3 regions of the Caballeronia grimmiae genome follow, and region 2 is predicted to be linked to each of the others. Evidence: predicted binding sites of a transcription regulator. Region 2 holds the regulator's gene; each other region holds the start of a gene.
What was found. The regulator FliA, encoded in region 2, starts transcription of late flagellar genes. The targets are predictions, from matches to a motif close to CTAAAGTTTNNNNNNNNNNNGCCGNTA.
Positions count from the first base shown of each region.

Region 1: a site for FliA is predicted at 3,377-3,403, ahead of motA (flagellar motor stator protein MotA). Genes of this name have one in related genera too.
Region 3: a site for FliA is predicted at 5,517-5,543, ahead of kleA (stable inheritance protein KleA). Genes of this name have one in related genera too.

Region 1 is NZ_CP084272.1:808,460-816,338, reverse strand. It holds gene LDZ21_RS17405 (Nramp family divalent metal transporter) at 60-1,388, shown strand; gene motB (flagellar motor protein MotB) at 1,396-2,379, opposite strand; gene motA (flagellar motor stator protein MotA) at 2,409-3,278, opposite strand; gene LDZ21_RS17390 (helix-turn-helix domain-containing protein) at 3,513-4,340, shown strand; gene LDZ21_RS17385 (hypothetical protein) at 4,450-4,722, shown strand; gene LDZ21_RS17380 (hypothetical protein) at 4,778-4,945, opposite strand; gene LDZ21_RS17375 (MFS transporter) at 5,089-6,390, opposite strand; gene LDZ21_RS17370 (response regulator transcription factor) at 6,884-7,627, shown strand.
Region 2 is NZ_CP084271.1:103,494-111,372, forward strand. It holds gene LDZ21_RS00475 (PepSY domain-containing protein) at 1-212, opposite strand, end outside; gene LDZ21_RS00480 (thiamine pyrophosphate-binding protein) at 290-1,981, opposite strand; gene LDZ21_RS00485 (hypothetical protein) at 2,031-2,213, opposite strand; gene flhF (flagellar biosynthesis GTPase FlhF) at 2,232-3,956, shown strand; gene LDZ21_RS00495 (MinD/ParA family ATP-binding protein) at 3,949-4,866, shown strand; gene LDZ21_RS00500 (RNA polymerase sigma factor FliA) at 4,887-5,618, shown strand; tRNA gene LDZ21_RS00505 (tRNA-Arg) at 6,348-6,423, opposite strand; gene LDZ21_RS00510 (c-type cytochrome) at 6,707-7,600, shown strand; gene LDZ21_RS00515 (UvrD-helicase domain-containing protein) at 7,710-7,879, opposite strand, start outside.
Region 3 is NZ_CP084278.1:31,791-39,669, reverse strand. It holds gene kfrC (IncP plasmid survival protein KfrC) at 1-328, opposite strand, end outside; gene kfrB (IncP plasmid survival protein KfrB) at 357-704, opposite strand; gene LDZ21_RS31015 (DNA-binding protein) at 875-1,906, opposite strand; gene LDZ21_RS31010 (transcriptional repressor gene korB) at 2,085-3,134, opposite strand; gene LDZ21_RS31005 (ParA family protein) at 3,131-3,895, opposite strand; gene LDZ21_RS31000 (transcriptional regulator KorA) at 3,892-4,200, opposite strand; gene LDZ21_RS30995 (DUF2761 domain-containing protein) at 4,307-4,636, opposite strand; gene kleE (KleE stable inheritance protein) at 4,638-4,964, opposite strand; gene kleA (stable inheritance protein KleA) at 5,173-5,409, opposite strand; gene korC (transcriptional repressor KorC) at 5,567-5,824, opposite strand; gene LDZ21_RS30975 (hypothetical protein) at 5,841-7,049, opposite strand; gene LDZ21_RS30970 (hypothetical protein) at 7,061-7,279, opposite strand; gene LDZ21_RS30965 (antirestriction protein KlcA) at 7,324-7,752, opposite strand.

The DNA of each region.
Region 1 (7,879 bases), on a different replicon from region 2:
CGCGAGGCCGGTGATAGACTCGCCTGCTCGTTACGCTTGCCTTTCGCGCCTCTTATCGCATGTTCAAATTGCCGACCACGGCGACCGCGCCGTTCTGCCCGTCCGAAGTCAAAGGGTCCGTCATCGTCGCGCCCGGTGCGCCGCTCTGGAAGAAACTGCTGCAATTCGCAGGGCCGGGGCTGCTGATTTCCATCGGCTACATGGACCCCGGCAACTGGGCGACGGATATCGAAGCCGGGTCGCGCTACGGCTTCAGCCTGTTGTTCGTCGTTGTCTTGTCGAGCCTGGCGGCTATGGTGCTGCAATGCCTGGCCATGCGGCTTGGCATCGTCACCGGGCGCGATCTTGCACAGCTTTCGCGCGAGCGCTATTCGAAGCCCATCGCGAATGCGCAGTGGCTACTCGCGGAGCTTTCGATCATCGCGTGCGATCTCGCCGAAGTGCTCGGCGGCGCGCTGGCGTTTCACTTGCTGTTCGGCTGCTCGCTGATGTGGGGCGTCGTCTTCACCGCGTTCGATACGATCATCGTGCTCGGCCTGAAGGGCAAGAACTTCCGCGATCTCGAGGCGATCATGCTCGGGCTGATCGCGACCATCGGCGTCGGATACATCGTGGAACTGGCGCTCGTGAAGCCGCACTGGCCCGCGGTGGCGGCGGGGCTCGTGCCGTCCATCGACGTGCTGTCCAGCCGGGAGCCGCTTTATCTCGCGATCGGCATTCTCGGCGCGACGGTCATGCCGCATAACCTGTATCTGCATTCGTCGATCGTGCAGACGCGCGTCGTCTCTCGCGATGAGGCGAGCCTCGCTTCGGCGATCCGTCTTTCGCGGCTCGACACGATCGTGTCGCTCGTGCTTGCGCTGCTCATCAACGCGGCGATCCTGATTCTCGCGGCTTCCGCATTCCACGCGACGGGGCATACGCAAGTCACCGAAATCGAGGATGCGTACAAGCTGCTCGCGCCGATCGTCGGCACCGGGCTTGCGGCGATTCTTTTCGCGGTGACGCTGTTCGCTTCGGGTCAAAGCTCGACCTTCACCGGCACCATCGCGGGACAGGTCATCATGGAAGGGTTCCTGCGCCTGAAGATTCCGTGCTATCAGCGGCGTTTGATCACGCGGGCGCTCGCGCTGGTGCCGGCAGTGATCGGCGTGTATCTGATGGGCAACGGGGCGGTCGGCAAGCTGCTCGTGGCGAGCCAGGTCGTGCTGAGCTTGCAATTGCCGTTCGCACTGTATCCGTTGATTCGGATGGCGAACGATCGCGCGCTGATGGGCAAATTCGCAAACGCCTTGCATACGAAGGCGCTCGCGTGGCTGCTGTTCGCCGTGATCAGCGCGGCGAACGCGTGGCTCGTGGTGCAGACGGTGATGGACTGGTTCGCCTGACGCGCGCTTACTTGACCACGCCCACCTGCATGTTCGACTTCGCCGCGACCGCTGCGGGAGCGGCGGATTCGGCGGGCAAGGCCTGATCGCTCGTGGTGCGCCCGCCATCGCGGAAGAATGCGAGTTCGGCGGCCTTGTTCAGCACGAGAATGCTGATGCGGCGATTCGTCGGCTCGTCGATGACGTCCTTGTTGAGCGGGAGCGCATCGGCGAGGCCGCGCACTTGCAGCACTTTCGTTTCGTTCATGCCGCCCGCGACCAGCGCACGGCGCGCCGCGTTCGCACGTTCGCCCGACAGTTCCCAGTTCGAATAGCCTTTCTGGCTGCCCGAATAGGGCACGGCATCCGTATGGCCCGCAATCGACACGCGGTTGTCGACATCGTTGAGCGAAGCGCCGATGTTCGACAGAATCGTCGTCACGTAGCTTTCGAGCTTCGCGCTGCCCGATGCGAACATCGGCCGCTTGAGCGAATCCACGATCTCGATGCGCAAGCCTTCGCTCGTGATCGCGATGCGAATCTGGTCCTTGAACGCACGCAACGCGGGCGTGTTCTCGATGAGCGCGGTCAGCTTCTGCTTGAGCTGTTGCAGACGCTGCATGTCTTCCGCCGCAACGGAGGCGCGCGCCACCGAAGGCGGCACCGGCTGCGTCTGGCTCTTGCTGGCTTCGCCGGGACGCGAGCTGGACAAGTCCTTGCCGCCGCCGTTGATGATGCTGGTATGCGCCGACGCACCGCCTTCGTTACCGAAGAGCGCGGAGAGCGGCGTGTTGAAGTAGTCTTCGATGCCGGCCTTGTCGTACTTCGACGTGGAGCCGAGCAGCCACATCAGCAGGAAGAACGCCATCATCGCGGTGACGAAGTCGGCGTAAGCGATCTTCCATGCACCGCCATGATGCCCGCCGTGGCCGCCGCCTTTCTTCTTGCGACGCACGACGACAGTGGGGGCGAGCACCGATTGCAACGGGTCGCGTGAGGGTCTTTCAGCCATGAGCGTGACTCCTTCGGATCAGGGCTTCGTCAGGCCGACTTCGGCATCTTGGTGGCGCGCACCGCGTCGTCCAGTTCCTGGAAGCTCGGACGGTCCGCGGTGAACAGCACCTTGCGGCCGAACTCCACCGCCACGGTCGGCGCGTAACCGTTCATCGATGCGAGCAGCACCGACTTCACGCACTGGAACGGCTTGGCTTCGGCCGCGCCCTTCGCGTTGAGCAGATCCGCGAGCGGTCCGATGAAGCCATACGCGAGCAGAATGCCGAGGAAGGTGCCGACGAGCGCGCCGGCGATCATCTCGCCGAGCACGGCGGGCGCGGCGCCGACCGAACCCATCGTATGCACGACGCCCATCACCGCGGCGACGATGCCGAATGCCGGCAGGCCATCGGCCATCTTCTGAATCGCATTGGCGGCGACGGCGCTTTCCGCGTGATGCGTTTCGAGTTCTTCGTCCATCAGGTCCTGCAGTTCGAGCGCGTTCACATTGCCCGCCGACATCATGCGCAGGTAATCGACGATGAAGTCGAGCAAGTGATGATCGGCCATCACGTGTTCGTACTTTTGAAACAGCGGGCTGGCTTCGGGCGCGTCGACATCGGCTTCGAGCGCCATCATTCCTTCCTTGCGCGCCTTTTGCAGCAGCTCATAGAGCAGCGCGATCAGCGAAAGGTACTTCTCTTTGGTATAGCCGCCGCCCTTGAACACTTTAGGCAGCGCCTGAAGCGTTTTCTTGAGCGTCGCGGTCGGGTTCGATACGACAAACGCGCCAATCGCCGCGCCGAAAATACACAGCAGCTCGAACGGCTGAAAGAGCGCAGCGAGGTGGCCCCCGACGCCGATAAAGCTCCCGATCACCGAGCCGATGACGAGTACCCATCCGATAACGACAAACATGATTTCTCCGCAAATGTCCGGGCTTGGCGAGCCGTGCGCGCTCGTTCGACGAAACACGCACGGCTCGCAAAGCATTGTCTGCATGGTGCTGGGCTTTTTAACGGCGCAGTACACCGGGACATTAAGGGTGGCTCGCGGAAAGATTTCGAAAGCAGGTTGGCGACGGTAAATGTTACCCGGCGATTTATCTGGCAGGTAATGGAAGCACATCCGCGCTTCATCTACCATCGGCTTATGAACTCGACACCGACAGCCCACACGTTGCGCGCCGCGCCCGCGACCGTCGGCGCGTTGCTGCGCGAATGGCGGCAGCGCAGGCGCATGAGCCAGCTCGATCTCGCGGGCATCGCCGACATATCGACGCGGCATTTGAGCTTCGTCGAATCGGGACGCTCGATGCCGAGCCGCGACATGCTGATGCGCCTCGCCGAGCAACTCGACGTGCCGCTGCGCGAGCGCAACACGCTCTTCGTGGCGGCGGGTTATGCGCCAATCTATCGCGAGCGGACGCTGGCCGATCCACAACTCGACGCCGCGCGCCGCGCAGTCGATCTCGTGCTGAAGGGACACGAGCCGTATCCGGCGCTCGCCATCGACCGTCACTGGACGATGATCGCCGCCAACGCGGCGCTCGAGCCGCTGGTTGCGCCGGCGGATGCGTCGCTGCTCGCGCCGCCGGCGAACGTGCTGCGGCTGTCGCTGCATCCACGCGGGCTGGCGGGCGTCATCGGCAACTGGCACGCGTGGCGCGCACATGTGCTCGCACGCGTGAGGCGTCAGATCGACGTATCGGGCGATACGGCGCTCGCCGCGCTCCTCGTCGAACTGGACGCTTATCCCGCGCCGCCGCAAGCGGCAGACGAGCCGCACGGCGAACCCGACGCCGTCGTCGTGCCGCTCAGGTTGCGCACGGCACACGGCGTGCTTTCGTTCTTCAGCACGACGACTGTCTTCGGTACGCCCGTCGACATCACGCTGTCGGAACTGGCGATCGAAGCCTTCTTTCCGTCCGACGAGGCGACAGCCGTCAAGCTGCGCGAACTGGCCGACGCACGGCGCTGACGCTTACAAAGTGGAACCTGGCGGCGTCGTGCGGATCAATAATGAAATTGAAGCGTGCGACGTCGTGCACGATGCAGTTTTCGTTCAATCAACGCGGAAAAAGGCAGCCATGATTCAGACATTCGAACAAGTGATCGGCGGCGAGCGCATGCAGTTTTGCGCCAGCATCGCGGAAGGCGGCGGGCCGCAACGGGTCATCATCAGCCGGGCGGATTCGGCGGAATCGCTCGTGATCGTGGAGGCCGACGGCATCATCGGCGCGATCAGGGCGGAAGTGGAAGCGCCCGATACGTTCGTCGCGGACGCGGTGCGCAAGGCGCAGCAGGACGCGCTCATCGAGCGTGCGCTGGAGACGGGCGAAGTGCAGACGACGAGCCTTTGAGGCCCGTCTTCGTTCGATGATGCCCGCGCGCGCCGGTGGCCGCGCGGCCATCGCTCTACATGCGCGGTTCGCCGTTATGCGGATCGGCGGGCACGAGCGGCGTCGCCGAATCGGGACCGTCGGGCATGTCGGGATCTTCGGGATTGGGCGCTGCGTCGGGATCGAGCAGCTTGTCCGGGTCCGGCTCGATGGATTCGTCCGGTGAGCGAGGCATGGTCGACATGATGGCGTGTTCTCCGGGAGAGTAGCGAAGGCGCGCGTTCGCGCGTTCCCGGCGAATGCTGCAACGGACGTACCCGGTACGGCCGCCAGACAAAAATGGCGCACCCGACCGCGAGTGCGCCATTGGACGTCGACCCGCGCGGCTCAGCGTGCGGCCGGCGCGTCCTTGATGAACAGCGACGTCAGCGCGCCCACGATGCACAGCGCGCCGACATAGAACGCGGGCGCCATCGGACTCGATTTCATCATCAGCGAGACGACGATCGGTGTGAGTCCGCCGAACACCGCATACGCGACGTTGTACGAAAACGAGATGCCCGAGAAGCGCACGGCGGGCGGGAAGGCCTTGACCATCACGAACGGAATCGCGCCGATCACGCCGACAGTAAAGCCCGTGAACGCATACCACGGCAGGAGCACGGAGGCATCCGCCGCCACTTGCTTGAAGAGCGCGTAGTACGACACGGCCAGCACGCATCCACCGATGAAAATCGTCTTGCCCGCACCGATGCGTCCGGCGATCGCGCCCGCCAGCACGCAGCCGATGGTCAGGCACAGCGTCGCGGCGCAGTTGGCGGCGAGCACCGTCGCCGGAGCGATGCCGAATTGCTTCTGCAGCAGCGTCGGCGTCATCAGGATCACGACGACGATCGCGGCGGACAGCATCCACGTCAGCAGCATCGACACGATCACCGCGCGCCCGTGGTCGCGCAGCACGGCCTTCAGCGGAATTTCCGCTGCAAGCGACTTGCGCTTTTGCAGCTCCGCGAAGACCGGCGTTTCATGCAGCCAGCGGCGCAAATAGACGGAGCACAGTCCGAACACGCCGCCGAGCAGGAACGGCAGACGCCACGCGAAACCGGCGACATCGGCGGGGAGGAAGGTCTTGTTGATGGCCGTGGCGACCAGCGAGCCGAGCAGGATGCCTGCCGTGAGGCCGGCCGTCAGCGTGCCGCATGCATAGCCGATATGACGGCCCGGCACGTGCTCCGACACGAACACCCACGCGCCCGGCACTTCGCCGCCGACCGCCGCGCCCTGCATCACGCGAAACAGCAGCAACAGCACGGGCGCCATCATGCCGATCGACGCATACGTGGGCAGGAGGCCCATCAGGAGCGTCGGCACCGACATCAGCAGCACGGACAGCGTAAACATGCGCTTGCGTCCGAGCAGGTCGCCGAAGTGCGCCATGATGATGCCGCCCAGCGGCCGCGCGAGATAGCCCGCCGCGAAGATGCCGAAGGTTTGCAACTGCCGCAGCCAGTCGGGAATCGACGGCGGGAAGAACAGTTGGCCGATGACCGGCGCGAAGAACACGAAAATGATGAAGTCGTAAAACTCCAGCGCGCCGCCGAGCGCGGCGAGCGTGAGCGTCTTGTAGTCGCTGCGCGTGAGCGAGCGGCCGGCGGCGTGCGATGCGCCGTCGAAAGGTGTTGCCTGCATCGAATGAGAACCCGGAATGAGGAAAGCCACGCGTGCGGCGTGCGACGCATGGAACGAGGCGATGCCCTGCGGGATGTCAGACGCGCCGGGTGAGCGCGAAACGGGAACGACTCGGGCGCGGATATGAAGCCGTCGCCCGCCATCCGCACTGCGCATGGCGACGGAGAGCCGCGGCGCATGCCCTCGCGGCGTCTCGGTAAAACGGCGAAGGCTGGATTTCGGCCATTGTGAGCCAAAGGCGGCATGTTACAGGATGTAAGCCGCCGCTCCACGAGTTTCCTCAAAGAAACGATCGCACGGTTGCGTCGGCGAGACGCATCCCGGTGACATGCCTTGACACTTTCGGACCAATCCGATGGGAAAGGGAAGCGTGGCTGACCAGAATGCCTGCCTGTATTGACCGTCTCCTTTTGTAACGAGACGCCCGGGGAATGCAGCGGCAGTCACGCGCGGCATTCGGCCCATGTCCCTTAGACTCATCAGGCCTGACACTATGCGCGTCGCCGTATTGCAAACCGACACAACTTATCGAAATCTCATCAGCGAGGTCGTGAAACGCCTCGGCCATACGGTCGTGACGTTCGGCGACGGTCTTCTGCTGTCGAAAGCGCTGTCGCGCTCGACGGTCGACCTGCTGATTCTGGACTGGAATTCGTCGGGTCTCTGCGGTCTGGATCTTCTGAAATCCGTGCGCTCCAGCTTTGGCGAGCGCGTTCCGGTCATGTTCGCCACGCCCGACGGCGCGGAGCACAACGTGGTCTGCGCGCTGACGGCTGGCGCGGACGACTACGTGGTTTATCCCATTCGTCCGGGCGAATTCGGCGCGCGGATCGAAGCGTTGCTGCGTCGCGCGTTCCCGGCCACGTCGAGCGCGTGCCTGGAGATCGGACCGTATCGCTTCGACTCGCGGCAGCAGACTGTCACCGTGCGCGGCCGTCCGGTCGAACTGAGCGGCACGCAGTTTCGTCTCGCGCAGCTCTTCTTCTCGAACATTGGCCGGGTGCTGTCGCGCGATCACATCTTCGCGATGGTCTGGGGCCGCGAGTTCCGCGAGACCACGCGCACGATCGACAGCCACGTTTCCCGCCTGCGCCTTGCGCTCGAGATCGAGCCGGTGAATCACTTCCGCCTGCAGCCGGTATACAAAAGCGGCTACCGTCTCCTGCATCTTTATGATGACAGCGAGAACTCCGGCGAAGACCGCGTGGAGCCGGAGCAGGCACGATTCGCCGCGTGAGTCGTGAGACCGAATCAGCAGCACCTTGAGGAATGCCGTCGCAAGACGGCATTTTTCATTTTGAAGCGCCGGCGTGTGGGCCGGGTCTCGATGCGGCGGCGGATCAGCGCCGCGATTTTCCGCGCTAACGGTGGAGTGTCTCGCGCCGGTCGGACAAATATGGAAGCTTCCGGCAGCACCAGTTAGCCAGTAGCGCCGAGCGACGCGGCGCTTCTAATTGGCGATAACCGTCGAGCGTGCTGTTCAGCAGCG
Region 2 (7,879 bases):
TCGACTTTCTTGCCGTCCTTGTCGCGACCGTAGATTTCGTAGCAGTTGCCATCGACCTTGAACTTGCGGATCTTGTAGCCCTGCGACTCGATCTTGGCCTTCGCATCCGATTCCTTCATCCACTCGCCTTTCGGATGCGCCGTGCAGTCCGCTTTCGCGAACGCCGCACCGGAGAAGCCTAGCGCCAATGCAACCGCAAGAATTTTGAGCATCGCTAACCCCCAGTAATTTGGAGCGAATTACTCTACTGCCACCGGGGGTTAAGAGCAAGCAAATCGAAAGCTGGCGGTCAACGCTTGCCTTGCTGACGAACCTGCTCCAGCGTCGCCGCCGGCGTGCTCTGATCCTGTGGAATGCGGATTTCGATGAGCGCGGGCAGCCCGGACTCCACGGCGCGATCGAACGCGGGCATGAACTGGTCCGTCGTCTCGACGCGTTCCCCATGCGCCCCGAACGCGCGCGCATACGCGACGAAATCCGGATTGGTCAGCCCCGTCCCATGCACGCGATGCGGATAGTGCCGCTCCTGATGCATGCGGATCGTGCCGTACTGCGCGTTGTTCACGACGACGAAAATCACCGCCAGCCGATACTGCATCGCCGTGGCGATTTCGTGGCTCGCCATCATGAAGCAGCCGTCGCCGGCGAAGGCAATCACCGTGCGATCCGGATACAGCGACTTCGCGGCGATGGCGGCGGGCACGCCGTAGCCCATCGCGCCGCTCGTCGGTGCGACCTGCGAGCGGAAGTGCCGATACGAATAGTGTCGATGCAGCCACGTTGCGTAATTCCCCGCGCCGTTCGTGAGAATGGCATCGGCGGGCAGCCGTTCGGCGAGCGCGCGCATGATTTCGCCAAGCTGGACATCGCCCATCATCGGCCTGGGCTTGCGCCATTCAAGATACGCGGCGTGCGCGGCCTCGGCGGCTCCCGTCCATGCGATCGCGGCGGGCGGTTCGAGCGCCGCGAGCATCGACGCGATTTCCGGCATGCCCGACACGATCGGCAAATCCGCGCTATAGACGCGCCCGAGCTCTTCCGCGCCCTGATGCACGTGGATGAGCGTCTGCTTCGTCTTCGGGATATCGAGCAGCGTGTAGCCGCCCGTCGTCGATTCGCCCATGCGCGGGCCGAGCACGAAGAGGACATCGGCGTCGCGCACGCGGGCAGCGAGCGCCGGATTGATGCCGAGGCCGACATCGCCCGCATAGTTCGGATGCTCGTTGTTCAGCGTGTCCTGGAAGCGGAACGCGCAGCCGGCCGGCAACTGCCATCGCTCGATGAAGCGCGCGAAGTCCTGTGTGGCAGCTTCCGTCCAGCCGCTGCCGCCCGCGATCACGAAGGGCTTCTTCGCATTGGCGAGCATGTCGCGTAGCCGTTCCATCTGCGCCGGCGCGGGCGATGCCGCCACACGCTGATAGCGCGGCGCGGCCGGCGCGGCATCGCAGGCTTCGGTCAGCATGTCCTCGGGCAGCGCGAGCACGACCGGACCCGGACGCCCCGCCGTCGCGACGTGAAACGCATGACTCATGTATTCAGGCACGCGGCGCGGATCGTCGATCTGCGCGACCCACTTCGCCATCTGCCCGAACATGCGCCGATAGTCGATTTCCTGAAACGCCTCGCGATCCATGTGGTCGCGCGCGCATTGGCCGATGAGCAGGATCATCGGCGTCGAATCCTGATACGCGGTGTGCACGCCGATGGATGCGTGCGTCGCGCCCGGCCCGCGCGTGACGATCGCGACGCCGGGCCGGCCGGTCAGCTTGCCGACCGCTTCGGCCATGTTCGCCGCGCCCGCCTCGTGGCGGCACACGATGGTCTGGATCTGGTCCGTTTCGTCGTGCAGCGAATCGAGCACGGCAAGAAAGCTCTCGCCGGGCACGCAGAACACGCGCTCGACGCCGTGTTGCACGAGCGCATCGACGACGAGACGCGCGCCGGTGGTTTGAGTGGAAGCGGGGGAAACATCGGACGCCATGCGTAAAAGTCTCCTGTCGGTTCAGGTTGGCAGAAAAGCGCCCTATAGCTTACGCCGTGGTCGGCACGGCGAGCCGAATCTTTACCGCGATCTGCTCCATCAGCCGAAATACCCCTTTTTCACACCCCTTATCCAGCGATAGACGCAGGCGCTTCTTCGCAATAATGGCTTCACTGAAAAGCGGACACGTCGAAACATCCGGCGACGCCCGCCTCGCAAAGATCGCAGTCATTCCTCATCGGGGGCAAGTTTGAACATCCGTAAATTCATTGGCGCGAACAGCCGCGACGCACTGCGACAGGTTCGGGAAGCGCTTGGCCCCGATGCAATCGTGCTGTCGAACCGTACGCTGGACGATGGTTCCGTGGAGATCGCCGGTTGCGCGGATAGCGATATCGCGTCGATCTCGCCGAAATCGCAAGAGCTGGCCGCGCCCGCGACGTTCGCGAGCGCCACACCGCGCGCCGCGCTGGCGCAGGCAGCAGCCGCTGCGGCAAAGCACGCCGCACCGAATCCGTATGCGAGCGGCGATGTGTTCTCGTCCGTGTTCGGCGCGAAGCCCGACGCCGATGCCGACGCAGCCGACGAAGCACTCGCCGACGAAGCATCCCGCACGATGGCCGATTCGAATCCGTGGCTGATCGAGCATGCGCGACGCATCGCCGAGCAGGCCGCGACGCCGTCGAATCGTCCGCTGACGGCATCGTCGGCAATTGCACGCGGCATGGGCGTGCCGGTGGCGCCGAAAGCGCAAGCCGCCGACAAGCCGGAGACGGCGAACTACCCGCTGCGCCAGGCCGCGCAACCGAAGGTCGACACGCCCGAGTGGGCGCGCGAAGCCGCGCAAGTCGCCGCACGCCGCGCCGCGCAGAAGATCAACGCAAGCGCGCCGCAAGCGGAAGCATCGCCGGCATCGCCTGAAGGTGCGTTCGAAGGCTTGCCAGCGAATGCGGCGGCTGTCGTCACCGAGGCGATTCGTGCGCGCATGGAGCAGGTCGTCAACGATACGGTGATGAACGAGCTGTCGTCGATGCGCTCGATGATGGAAGAACAGTTCTCCGGCCTGCTGTGGGGCGATCGCCAGCGCCGCATGCCGAGCAACGCCGCGCTGACCAAGCACCTGTTCGCCGCGGGCTTCTCCGCGCAACTCGTGCGCATGGTCATCGACAACATGCCGGAAATGGAAAACGCCGAGCACGCGCTCGAATGGGTGCAGCAAGTGCTCGAATCGAACCTGCCGGTGATGGCGAGCGAAGACGCGCTGATGGAACGTGGCGGCGTGTTCGCGCTGATGGGCCCGACGGGCGTCGGCAAGACGACGACCACCGCGAAGCTCGCCGCGCGCTGCGTGATGCGCTTCGGCGCAAGCAAGGTCGCGCTGCTGACGACGGACAGCTACCGGATCGGCGCGCACGAGCAGTTGCGCATTTTCGGCAAGATTCTCGGCGTCTCGGTGCACGCGGTGAAGGACGCGGCCGATCTGCAACTCGCGCTTTCGGAGTTGCGCAACAAGCACATCGTGCTGATCGACACGATCGGCATGAGCCAGCGCGATCGCACCGTGTCCGATCAGATTTCGATGCTGTGCGGCGCGGGTCATCCGGTGCAGCGCCTGTTGCTGCTGAACGCGACGAGCCACGGCGACACGCTCAATGAAGTGGTGCAGGCCTACAAGAGCGCGGCCGATCAGCCGCCGCTCGCGGGCTGCATCCTGACCAAGCTCGATGAAGCGACGAACCTCGGCGGCGTGCTCGATACGGTCATCCGCTACAAGCTGCCGGTGCATTACGTATCGACCGGACAGAAGGTGCCGGAAAACCTTTACGTGGCGACCAAGCGTTTCCTGATCAAGAGCGCGTTCTGCATTCCGCGCGACGGTTCGCCGTTCGTGCCGCAGGACGAGGAAGTGCCGGCGCTGTTGTCCGCATTGTCCGCGCGTGCCGCGGCTGAACTCCATGAGGTTCGCTTTGGATAAGCTCGTCCTCGACCAGGCTGAAGGCCTGAGACGGCTCCTGACGCGTGCAGGCTCGCGCGTGGTGGCGGTCGCGGGCGGACCGGCGGGCATCGGTTGCACGTCGGCGGTGGTGAATCTCGGCGCGGCGCTGGCCGTGCATGGCAAGGATGTGCTCGTCATCGACGAGCGGCAGAACGGAACATCGGTGAGCCGCATGGCGGGGCTTTCCGGATCGCAGGCGATGAGTGCGGTGATGTCCGGCCGTCACGCGTTGCAGGAAGTCGTCACGCGCACGCCGCTCGGCTTTTCGCTGATCGCCGCGCCCCGCGAGGAGCGCGTGAGTCACGACGCCGCGCAGTGCCGCGCGCTGCTCGACGGACCGGCGGACATCGTGCTGATCGATACGCAACTGGATCGGCATGGCGCGCTGTCGTCGCTCGCGGCGCAGGCGCATGACTTCCTGATCGTCACGCGGGCGGCTGCGCCGGCGATCACCGAGGCGTATGCGTGCATGAAGCGTCTGCACTACGCGCATGCAATCGGCCAGTTCCGCGTGCTGATCAATCACGTGCAGAACCCGGCCGATGCGGCGGTCGCGTTCGACAACCTGTCGGGCGTGGCGAGCCGGTATCTGGCGGTGGCGCTCGTGCAGGCGGGGTATGTGTCCGAGGATGCGCGCATTACTCGGGCGAGGGAGCTGTCGCGTTCGGTGGTGGAGGCGTTTCCGGCTACGGCTGCGGCGCGCGACTATCGCCAGATTGCGGCCGAGCTTCTGCACTGGCCGATGCGTTCCACGCCGGCTGGGCGTGATGCTGAAGTTGAAAACGAAATGCAGTTTTTGGATGGCGAGTCTGACAAGGGCGGGCGGGAAGTGGCGCGAAGAGCGTCGATGTTTCCCGGCCATGCATTGAGCAGCACGGCGTCGATGTGATCAAGACAAAGGTGACCCAGATGTACAACGCCCAAGGCAAACTCTCGCAGTCCGACGTGTTGACGCGCTATGCGCCGCTCGTTCGCCGGCTGGGGCTGCAGCTCGTCGCCAAGATGCCGGCGAGCGTCGACCTCGACGATCTGATTCAGGCCGGCATGATCGGCCTGATGGATGCGGCGAGCCGTTACAAGGAAGATCAGGGTGCGCAGTTCGAGACGTATGCGAGCCAGCGCATTCGCGGCGCGATGCTCGATGAACTGCGCGCGAACGACTGGCTGCCGCGCAGCATGCGCAAGACGTCGCGCGAAGTGGAATCGGCGGTGCACAAGGTCGAGCAGAGCCTTGGCCGTTCGGCGAGCGAGACGGAGATCGCCGAGCATATGAAGCTGCCGCTCGACGAGTATCAGTCGATGCTGCAGGACTTGCACGGCAGCCAGTTGATCTATTACGAAGACTTCGACCGCTCGGCGGACGACGAACCGTTCCTGGATCGACATTGTGTGGATCGGTCGGACCCGCTTTCGGCGTTGCTCGATGACAGCCTGCGTGGCGCGTTGATCGAGGCTATCGATCGGCTGCCGGAGCGGGAGAAGCTGCTGATGAGCCTGTATTACGAGCGCGGGTTGAATCTGCGGGAGATCGGCGCGGTGATGGAAGTCAGCGAGTCGCGGGTTTGCCAGTTGCATAGCCAGGCGGTGGCGAGGCTGCGGGCGAAGTTGCGGGAGCAGGAGTGGACGGGGGTGGAGGCTTGAGGGGGCTGAACTGCGGGGACGGTGCAATGTCGCTTCGTTCCTGCGGCCCCGCGCACCGTTAGAGATGCCAACTTTTGGCGCTGGTTGGCTGACGCTTGGTCGTCGATGACGTGGTGTTTGGCGCGATTGGCTACGGGGGATGGCGCGGAGACTCGTCGTCTTCTGGGATGAGCCTGATATCTCGGTGGTCCGTAGCGGAAACGCACGTCAGCAACGCATATCGCGGAATGAATTCTTGCCGCGTGGGCTTGGCTGATCTGCGAGGAGTGAGCCTTAAGCTTTCATGGGCGATGACTGCGGTAGCGGCTGAGTATCGAGAGCCGCGCTTTTGCTCGCGAGATTGACCCAGACCCGGCTCAACGCGACAGATGATTCAGGCAGCAGACTGCTCTCAACGCCGCGATTGTCGAAGCTCAGGCAGCGTGAGCCCAGTCCGGGCTACTGTCGGTTGCGTAGCGGTAAGCAAGTTGCAAAAAGAGCCAGGGGAATGCGATGCACTTCCCGCCGCCAAGATGCCGTAGTCGGCAGTCGGCAGCAACCCTTGCTTCTCTCGTTTGAATGCGGTCTTGATTCTGCACGCCTTTTGGCGACATTGGCCAGGCAACGGCAAATAGGCGCATCCGCGTTGAGTCTCGGCCCGACTGTTTAAGCGGAGAAGCGAGCGGTAGCACGAAGCCTTGATTCAGGAAGCGCGCTTGAAGCGATCGACCTCTGCTTCAGCGATGATGATGGCGCGCCCGGCTGGGATCGAACCAGCAACCCCTGCCTTCGGAGGGCAGTACTCTATCCATTGAGCTACGGGCGCATCGGCGGGAGCCTTGCTTGCGGGATGCCGAAAGGCGACAGCAAGACTCATGCGAATCCGAGAGGATACCTGTTTTTCAAACATCCGTCCACGGCGAGCGCTTCAACGCAAAATCCAGCACCCTCGAACTGCGGGTAAACGCCCGTCACCCGCCTCGCCGCCCCGCCGCCTTCCGTTAAACGTTCCGTCTATAATCGACCGTGCCTTTGACGACGCAAGGGCGAAGCGGTAGCCGTCACGCTGTCTGAACCGACTCAATCAAAAAACGGGAGACGAGACAAGCATGAGCGAAGCACCCCACGGAGCTCCGATCAGGACACCCGGCCAACTCATCGCGGCGATCATCGCGGGGTTCGGCATCCCGGTCGCCATCATCATCCTGCTCGCCGTTTACGTCGATACCTCGACGCGCACCGGCGCGGGCACGAACATCGACGCTTCGGTGCAAGAGCGCGTCGCGCCCGCCGCGAAAGTCGATATCCGCGACGCCAACGCCCCCCGCGTCTACAAAACCGGCGAAGAAGTGTTCAAAGCCGTGTGCTCCGCCTGTCACGCGACAGGCACAGCCGGCGCACCCAAAGTCGGCGATGCCGGCGCATGGGCCCCGCGCATCAGCGAAGGCTACGACACACTGCTGCACAACGCGCTCAACGGTAAAGGCGCGATGCCTCCGCGCGGCGGCGCCAGTCCCGACGATTACAGTGACTTCGAGATCGCGCGCGCCGTCGTCTACATGGCGAACAACGCTGGCGCGAAGTTCGCGGAACCGGCGCAACCTGCATCGGGAGCGGCGGCAAGTGCATCGGCTGCGGCGTCTGCTCCGTCCGGCGCATCGGGCGCGACGGACAACGCACAGGCCGCAGCCGCACTCGCGGCGCTCGCATCGGTGCCGCAAACCGCATCCGCGCCGGCTGCGGGTGCGCAAAGCGCGGACGCCGCTCAGGCCGGCAAGGCCCTCTACGAACAGGTCTGTCAGGCGTGTCACGCGGCAGGCGTGCTGAACGCGCCCAAGTTCGGCGACAAAGCCGCCTGGGCGCCGCGCCTCAAGGAGCCGATGGAAACGGTCTACAACTACGCGCTCCACGGCAAGGGCGCGATGCCGCCGAAGGGCGGATCGAACGCACCGGACGCGGATGTGAAAGCGGCCGTCGATTACATGGTGAACGCGTCGAAGTAACGTCGCGGCTAGCGGTATCGTGAGCCGGCTGCTGTCGTCCGGTGTCGCAATGAAAAGCCCTGCGCACGCTTGAAGCGTCGCAGGGCTTTTTGTCAAATGCGGAAAGTTATCAGCTCTTCTGCAACATCGCCTTCAGCATCGCCATCCGGTCCTTCGGCGACAACGGCGCTTCTTCCGCCGTCGGCGGCGGCGCATCGTCGAGCAGCATCTCCGGAATGAAGCGCGATGGCTCGCACACCACCGTCTCCCGCGCGCGCTTGCGCTTCTTGCACCAGTTCA
Region 3 (7,879 bases), on a different replicon from region 2:
GGCCAGGCGCGGACGCCTGGGTCTGCTGCAAACGGGCCTGCTGCCGGTCGATCAGGTTTTCTAGCCTGTCCTCGATGTGCTCCACCTGGTCGTGCTTGGCCTGCACGTAGAGCGCCAGGGTTTCGGGGTAGGACTGCTCGACCGGGGCCGCCTCTAGGGTGGCCTGCTGCTCGATCTCGGCCGCCTGGGCGGCCTCCAGCAAGTCGGCTCCGGTGTCCTCGCGCGAAGCGCCGAAGGCGGCACCGCCGAGGGTGGCCGGCGCGCTGACGCGGGCCGGCTTGGTGGCGCGGCTCTCGGTGCCGCTGCCGGGGATGGTGAGTCGTTTCAAGGGCGTGCCTCCTTTTTAGCCGCTAAAGCTACATGGAGCGCCCCCGCGTCAGTTTCGGGGCCTCTGCGGCGACTGCCGCCTTGCCCTGGGCGTTGTAGCTGATGCTCTTTGCGCTCCCAATTTCAGGTACTTTATCGAAATCTGACCGAGCGTGCATGACAAAGTTCTTGCCGATCTGCTGGTACACGTTGGTGGCGTCGGCATGAACGATCACGCCGGCGTGGGTCTGCTTCTTGTCGGCCGCTTGGGCCGTGTACAGGTTGTAGATGCCGGGCTTCAACGCGCCCGCCTTGTCTACTTTCTGATTCGTCCAAGCGCCGTCCTTTTCGGCCTGAACGATGCGTTGACCGTTCATGACCAAGAGGCGTTCTTTCATCGGGCACTCCTATGGTTGCCGTAGTTCTCAAAAGGGTGATGGTGGCCCCATGCAAGCCGCGCTCCAACAAAAAAGCCGACCTCGGCAAAGCGAGGCCGGCTCTTCCCAGCGGCCGGGTTGTGCGTTTTGTCAGGGTTCCAGGGTAATTTTAAGGAAAACCAACCGATTTATCAGGTCTTTTTGCGTCCGCCGCTGGTCGGATCGGCCGCCCGGCCTTGCGCCATGACGGTTTCCAGGGCCTCCAGCCGGCCGCGAAGCCCGGCCGCTTCCTCGCGGGCCTGGGCAGCGTCGCGCTTCGCCTGGTCGCGCTCGCCCTGGGCGGCGGTCAGCCGCTCGGCCTGGCGGTGTGCCTCGGCCGCCATCGCCTTGCGCTGCTCCTGGTGGGCCTGCTCGGCCGCCTCGGCCTTGGCCTGCACCTTCACCAGCTCCGCGCGCACCTGGTCGCGCTCGGCGGCGGCCGCCTCGGTGGCCTTCCGCTGCTCGGCCTGAGCGGCGCGCGCCTGGTCGGTCGCCTGGTTCGCCCGCTCCAGGTCGGCACGCAGCTCGCCGGCGCGGCGCTCGATCTCGGCGGTACGGCTGTTCGCGGCCGCGAGGTCGGCCCGCAGGGCCTCCACCTGGTCGGCGCTGGCCGTGGCCCTCTCCTGGGCCTTGTCGCGCTCTGCGCGCGCCTGGCGGGCTTCCTGATGGGCGTGATCCAGCTCCGTGCGCAGCTCGCCGGCCCTGGCCTCGGCCGTGGCCGCGCGCTCGCTGGTCGCCGCGAGCTTGCCGCGCAGCTCGTCGGCCTCGCCCTTGGCGGCCGCCTCGACGGCCTCCAGGGCCGCGATGCGGGCCTTGGCCTCGTCCAGCTCGCCGGTGAGCTGGTCGGCCAGCTCTGCGGCTTCCTGGCGCGCTGCTTCCGTCTCCTGGCGCACGGCCTCCAGCGCCTCGCGCTCGGCGGCCAGGCGGTTGTTCGCCATTTCCAGCGCCACGGCCCACAAGTCGCCGCCCAGCTCGGCCAGCTTGTCAGTGATCGCCTGCGGTGCCGGCTCGCGGATCGGGGCGGCCTGGCTGGCCTTGCGTGCGCGCCACTCGTTCATCGCCTCGCTGATGGTGGTGAAGCTGCCGCTGCCGAGCTGCTTGCGCACGTTCGCCAGCGTGGGGTTCTGGCCGGCCGCGTCCAGTTCGTCGGCCACCGCAAATATCTGCTCCTTCGAGATCGCCATGTCGGGCCTCCTTTGGCCGGTTGTATGTTGTAGCGTGAAGCATACTACAACATACAACACTACGCAAGCGGTTTAGCTGAACTTTTTTTAGCGGCTAAAACGCGGGCAAAAAAAGCCCCGCTCGATGGCGGGGCGATGGGTGGGGGTCGGTGGTCGGCGATGCCCGGCGCTGGGCGTGTCAGCCCTCCAGCAGCGCGACAAGCTGCACGGTGCCAAGGTCGGCCTCGAACTCCTGGCCGTCATCCTCGTATTTGAGCCAGGCCCAGCCCTCGGCCGGGGGCCGGCGGTTGAGGATCAGCCGTGCCGGCCGGTCGTCGTGCTTGACCTGGATGATGGCCTTCTTGAGCTTGTCGGGGTCGGCCTCCTTCGGCTCCTTCTTCCCCTTGGCGTCATCATCCTGCGGCCCCTGCTCGCCGTCGCCGGCCTCGGCGTCGGTCTTGCCGGTCAGCGCATCGACGGTGTTGGGATCACGGTCGCCGTCCTCGTGACTGCGCTTGTCCTCCAGGAACTCGCGCAGCAGCTTCACCGAGCCGCGCGTCAGCTCCTGGCTGTCGTCGGCCAGCCAGGCGGCCACCTCGTCGGGGTTCTTCTTGTAGGCCGTCACCAGCTCGTTGATGACAGTCACGTCCTTGCCCCGGCCGCTATTGAACGCCTCGGCAATGGGTTCGGGCAAGTCCAGCAGCGTGACGTGCTGCGTGACGAAGGCCGGCGACTTGCCGATCTCCTTGGCGATCTCGCCCTTCTTCTTGCCCTTCGCCAGCTCGCGGCCGATGAAGTCGGCGATCTCACGCGCCGTCAGCTCGTTGCGTTGCAGGTTCTCGATAACCTGGTCGGCCTCGTTGTAGTCGTTGTCGATGAAGGCCGGGATCGTGGTCTTGTGCGCCCACTTCGAGCCGCGATAGCGCCGCGCGCCGTGGTTGATGAGGTAGCGCCCCGGTGCGTCCGGGTTCTCGCGCACGCTGATGGGCGACTTCACGCCGCGCGCTTTGATCGTCTCGCCGATCTCCGCGATGCTCTCCGGCGAGAAGCCGGGGTTGTCGGCCGTGCGCGGCTGGTGCGGGTCTTCGTCGATCAGGTCAAGCGGCAGCTCCTGCGGGCCTGCGCCGCCGGCGTTGGCCGCCGGCTGCTCGTTCAGCAGGCCGGCCAGGTCGCCCAGCCCGTCCAGGCCCAGCCCGGACGATTGCGGCTTGTCCTGCTCCTTCTTCTTGGCGTTGGTCTTGGCGCTCATTGCGCGATCTCCATCTTCGTGAACACGTAATCCGCCAGCGCACGCACCTCCTGGGTGGCCTTCCGCGCGGCGGTCTTCTTGATCTTCCACACCGGCATCTGCTCGCCCAGCGCCTCGGCGATGCTGTCACGCGCGCCGATGCTGAACGGCAAGATGAGCTGCGGGTATGCCTGCTGCAACGTCGCCAGGTTGTTGACGTGGCGCGGCTTCCGCGCGTCCACCTTGTTCGGCACCATGCCGAGGAAGCGCAGCTTGGGGTTCTGCTTGCGCAGGTTGCTGATGACCGCGACCATCTTCTTCATGCCCTGCAAGCTGTACGCCTCCATTTCGATGGGCGACAGCATGTAGTCGGCCGTCAGCACGGCCGCCGTCATGGCGACGCCAAGGGAGGGGGCCGTGTCGATCAGGCACACGTCGAAGAACTCGCCCAGCGCGGCCACACTGGCCCGCAGCGCGGCGGCCGCCTGGGAAAGCTCCATCTTGTCCAGGTTCGCCAGGTTGGCGTCTGCCGCGATCAGCGCCAGGCCGTCATCCTCCCGGTCAGCGAACCAGGCGCGCAGCTCGTCGCCGCCGGCGGTGAACATGCGACTGGCGGGATAGCCCGAGTCGTGGCCGGCCAGCGTCCAGCTCGCATTGCCCTGGGTGTCCAGGTCGATCACTGCAACCCGAAGGCCGCGCTCCTGGAAGTCGAACGCCAGGTGGCAGGTTGCGAACGTCTTGCCTTGACCGCCTTTCTGAATTGCCGTGACCAGTGTTTTCATGAGTTGGGTTCCTGTTTCCTCTTTCCCTTGGCGTCGGCTTCCCAACGCTTGACGATGAACGCTTGATGCTCCGGCAGTACCGCCGTCACCCGCTCGAAGCCCTGCGGGAGCACTTCCCCCGCCACTGCCCACACGCGGCTGACCGCTTGCGATACCGCCCCCTTGGTCAGCCCCAGCGAGGCCACAAACTCGGCCTGGGGCCTTCCATCGACCAGCACGCCGCGCGCTATGTCGATGGTCTGTTGCCCGATCTCCAGGCCCTTGATCGCCGCCTGGAATTGGGCTTCGGTTAGCCGTTTCTTCATGGAGAACACCCATATAAACTCCACACCCGGTTGTTGAACAAAAGGCGGTGCCAGCCGCCGACCATGTGCAGAAGTTTAGCTAAACTCGCCGCCCGCGTCAAGCGTTTTAGCGGCTAAAAATGGGCGCGTGATCTTCTTTCTTGGCGTTCAACCTGGCCGCGTCAGCGGCACTCATGAAGAACGTCATCAGCGGGCCGACCGTGCGGCTCGAACCGTTGGCAAAGCACACGTCGAACTGACCGCCGGCGGTGTGCGGATCGACGCCTTCCACCAGTCGCCAGGGGTCAAGGCCCCATTCCTCGGATTGCGCGCTGTACCAATAGGCCGGCGCATCGCCGTTCAAGTCGCTGGCCGCGTACTCGCGCACCAGGACGGCCACCCGGCCGGTGTTCGGCTCCACGAATCCCGGCGGGTAGGGTAGGGTCTGTTTTTTCATGTCAAAGCCCCTTCGGCTTGTAGATCGAAACGAAGTAGGTGATCGCGGTCAGCACCGCGAAGTACGCCAGGAACGACCAACCGGCATACACGCCAGGCGTGTTCCAGTGGTAGAGCATCCGCACGAACTGGAAGAAGGTGGCAATCGACAGCACCCACTTGAGGATCGGCCAGACCAGCACGGTCGCCACCCATACGAACTTGACCAGGCCGGCCAGCAGGCCAGCACCGGGGGCCTTGTTGGGGGCAGCAGACGCGGCGGCAGGCTCCACCGGCGCGGGCGCGGCGGGCTGCTCGATCTCCTTGGGGAACTTGATGATGTTGGACATAGCTTGACCCTCCACGCGCTTACGTGTTGAATGCTGGGTGCTCCCACTCGGAAGCATGGTTACGGTGTGCCAGCACCAGGCCAAGCGCCCCGGATCACTCCGGGGCGTTCCTCCACCTGGGGCCGCCCTTGATCTTGCCTCGGCTCACGCAATACTCCTTCTTGGCGTCCTCGATAGGCCCGGCCGTTGCCGACCGGGCCATGTGCTCTTACCAGCCGGCCCGGCGCTTGGCCTGCTCGACGGCTTCCATCGACCAATGGCCCTTGGCCTGCCCCTCCAGGGAGCATCCGGCGAAGTACGCCTTGCCGCGCAGTTCCTCGGCTTTGCACACCAGCTCGGCCGCCTCGGCCATCATGGCCGCGATCTCGTCACGGCGGGCCGGGAAGTCGGTCGCTGCCGCGCCCTCCAGCTCGTCAATCCAGGGCATAATCTTGTTGTCGCTCATCGGACTTTCTCCGGTAGTTGACCTGGGCAATGTGCCCGGCCTTCAAGTGCTATATTAGGGCAAAATGCCCTAACCTGTCAAGCACTTTAGCTAAACTTTTTTCGCTTTACCGGAATCCGAAGGCTAAACTTTAGCCGCTAAAACCTTTCCCTTGGCGTCAATCCTCTTTCCAGATCACGCCCAGCCCGGCCTGGTCGCACAGGATCGCCCATGCCGCATAGGGAATCGGGGTGTCCTCGCCGATCCAGCGGCGGATCGTGCGGTCGCCCTTCGCGCCCAGCCCCAGCGCCTTCGCGGCCTTGCTGCCGCTGAACCCGGCCAGGCGCAGCACCTCTCGGACTTCCTCGCCGGTCGGTTGCGCCCAGCGTTCGGCCGGCTTCAAGCACTCCAGCCGGATATTGGCGTCGTTCGTCATTCGTTCGTTCTCCTGGTCAAGTGATAAGCCGCAACTGGTCGAAGCCGTAGATCGACTGGATGCAGCTCGGGTCTGAATCGACCACGCGCCGGCCTGCGCGATTGGTCTTGTACGTTACCGGCCTGTCGTCGTGCGCCCACACCTGGCGGGTGTCGGGATGCACCTTCACGATGATGATGCGCTTGCCGATGTAGCGGTCGAAAACCGGGTGATGGACGCTCACGATCTCGCACCGCTGGCCGGGCTTGAACTCCACCAGGTCGGCCGGGCCTCCATCGCCATTCCTGGCGATGCTGCAGGTTGCCGCGCTCGCTCGCGGCATCGTTGTTTCCGGCGATACAGGCCCGCCCTCGCCCGGCTCGGCATCGTCGGCTTTGACGATGCTGCAGGTCATCGTCGTTTCTGGCGATGCGGGATCTCGCTCCGGGCCTGCGCCGGTGATTTTTCCCTTGGCGTCCAACCCGGCGGCCCTGGCCGCCTTGATCCTGGTCGCGGCCTCGGCCGCCCAGCGCCTGGCGATGAAGGCCCGATGCGAGGGCAGCACCACATCGACCAGGACGAACCCCGGCGGCACCAGGACGGTCGCCGGTGCGCGCCGCGCCGGCGGCTCCAAGCCGGCCAGCCAAGCGGGCAGGGGAGCATCGGCCAGGCGGTCGCGGTAGCTGGCCTCGACCATCACCGGGCGCTTCTTCTCGGCTCGCTGCGCAGCCAGGATGCCGCGCGCAACCTCGTCCACCGTCATGCAGCCCTGCGCCGTGTCGAAGTGCGAGCGGTAGCCCGTTTCGGAGATAAACGGCCTGTCCAGGTCGATGACGTGGAACTGGAAGTGGGCACCCAGCGGCCCGCCGTAGCCGGCCTCGTACTCCACCAGGGCGCGCATGTCGCCATCCGCGACCAGGAACTGGCCGCGCTGGCCCCACAAGGGCACGTCGCCAGGCACCGCCGCGCAATGGCGCTCGATGACCTGGCCGGGCGCGTCGTGGTCGGCCATGCTGCCCACGTGCGTTCCGCCGTTCATCTTCCAGATGACGGCCTCGTATCGGTCGCTGGCCGCCTCGGCGGCCGCACCGTCACCGCGCATGATCGCCGCGTCGATCTCCACCACGGCCGCCACGGCGGCGGCCAGCAGCTCGTCGCGGTCGGTGGGCAGCTCGGCCAGCAGCTCGGCCGCCGGCGCGTTCCAGTCCTGGCCCGGCTGGGCCGGCGTCTTGCGTTTCTTCGCCATCGGCCGGCCCCTCAAGTGTCAGCACGCCGCCACGCGATCACGTCGCGGGCTTCGTAGCCGTGGCGCTTGCAGTCGTCGCAGAATCCCGAGCTGAACCCCTTGTGGTTCGTGCCGATCCATGCGGCCGGCTTGCCGCATTCGTGGCCGTAGGTGCCCGGCTCGGCGTTGTGGCACTTGCCGTCCGTCGCGTAGCTGTTCGTCGGTGCCTGGGGAGCGTTGTTCCTGGTCATGGTCGCCTCCTGGAAGCCCCGGCCGAAGCCGGGGCCGCCCCTCATCAGTCAATAGCCCGGTAGATCGCGGCCGCCTCGGCGTGGCTGGCTGCGAAGCCGCGCAGGAAGTGATAGCGGTCGATCAGGGCATCGCCGGCGTCCGTGTCGGCGGCCTCGGCCGCGAGCTGACCCAGCGCGAACAGGGTTGCGACAATGCCGGCGGCGTCGGCCGACAACTCGCCTCGGAAGCCGTTGCCGTCCACCTCGATCTCCAGGCGGTCGGCCAGGTCGGGGGCCATGTAAAAACCGCCGTCCGACAAGGTGTAGTAGTGCCAATACGCGCCGCTGTAGCGTTCGCAGAGCCGGCGAAGCCAGGCATACACCAGGGCCTCGCCGCGCATCATCAGACGCGGGCCGAAGTAGGCGGGCAGGAAGTCGAGGCGCTGGGCCTCGGCGACCAGGGAAGCGGTAACGGGTTGCTCTTGGGTGTTCATCGGACTTTCTCCGGTAGTTGACCTGGGCGAAATGCCCGGCCTTCAAGTGCTATATTAGGGCAAAATGTCCTAATCGTCAAGCACTTTAGCTAAACGTTTTAGCCGCTAAACCTTGCCCTTTCCCTTG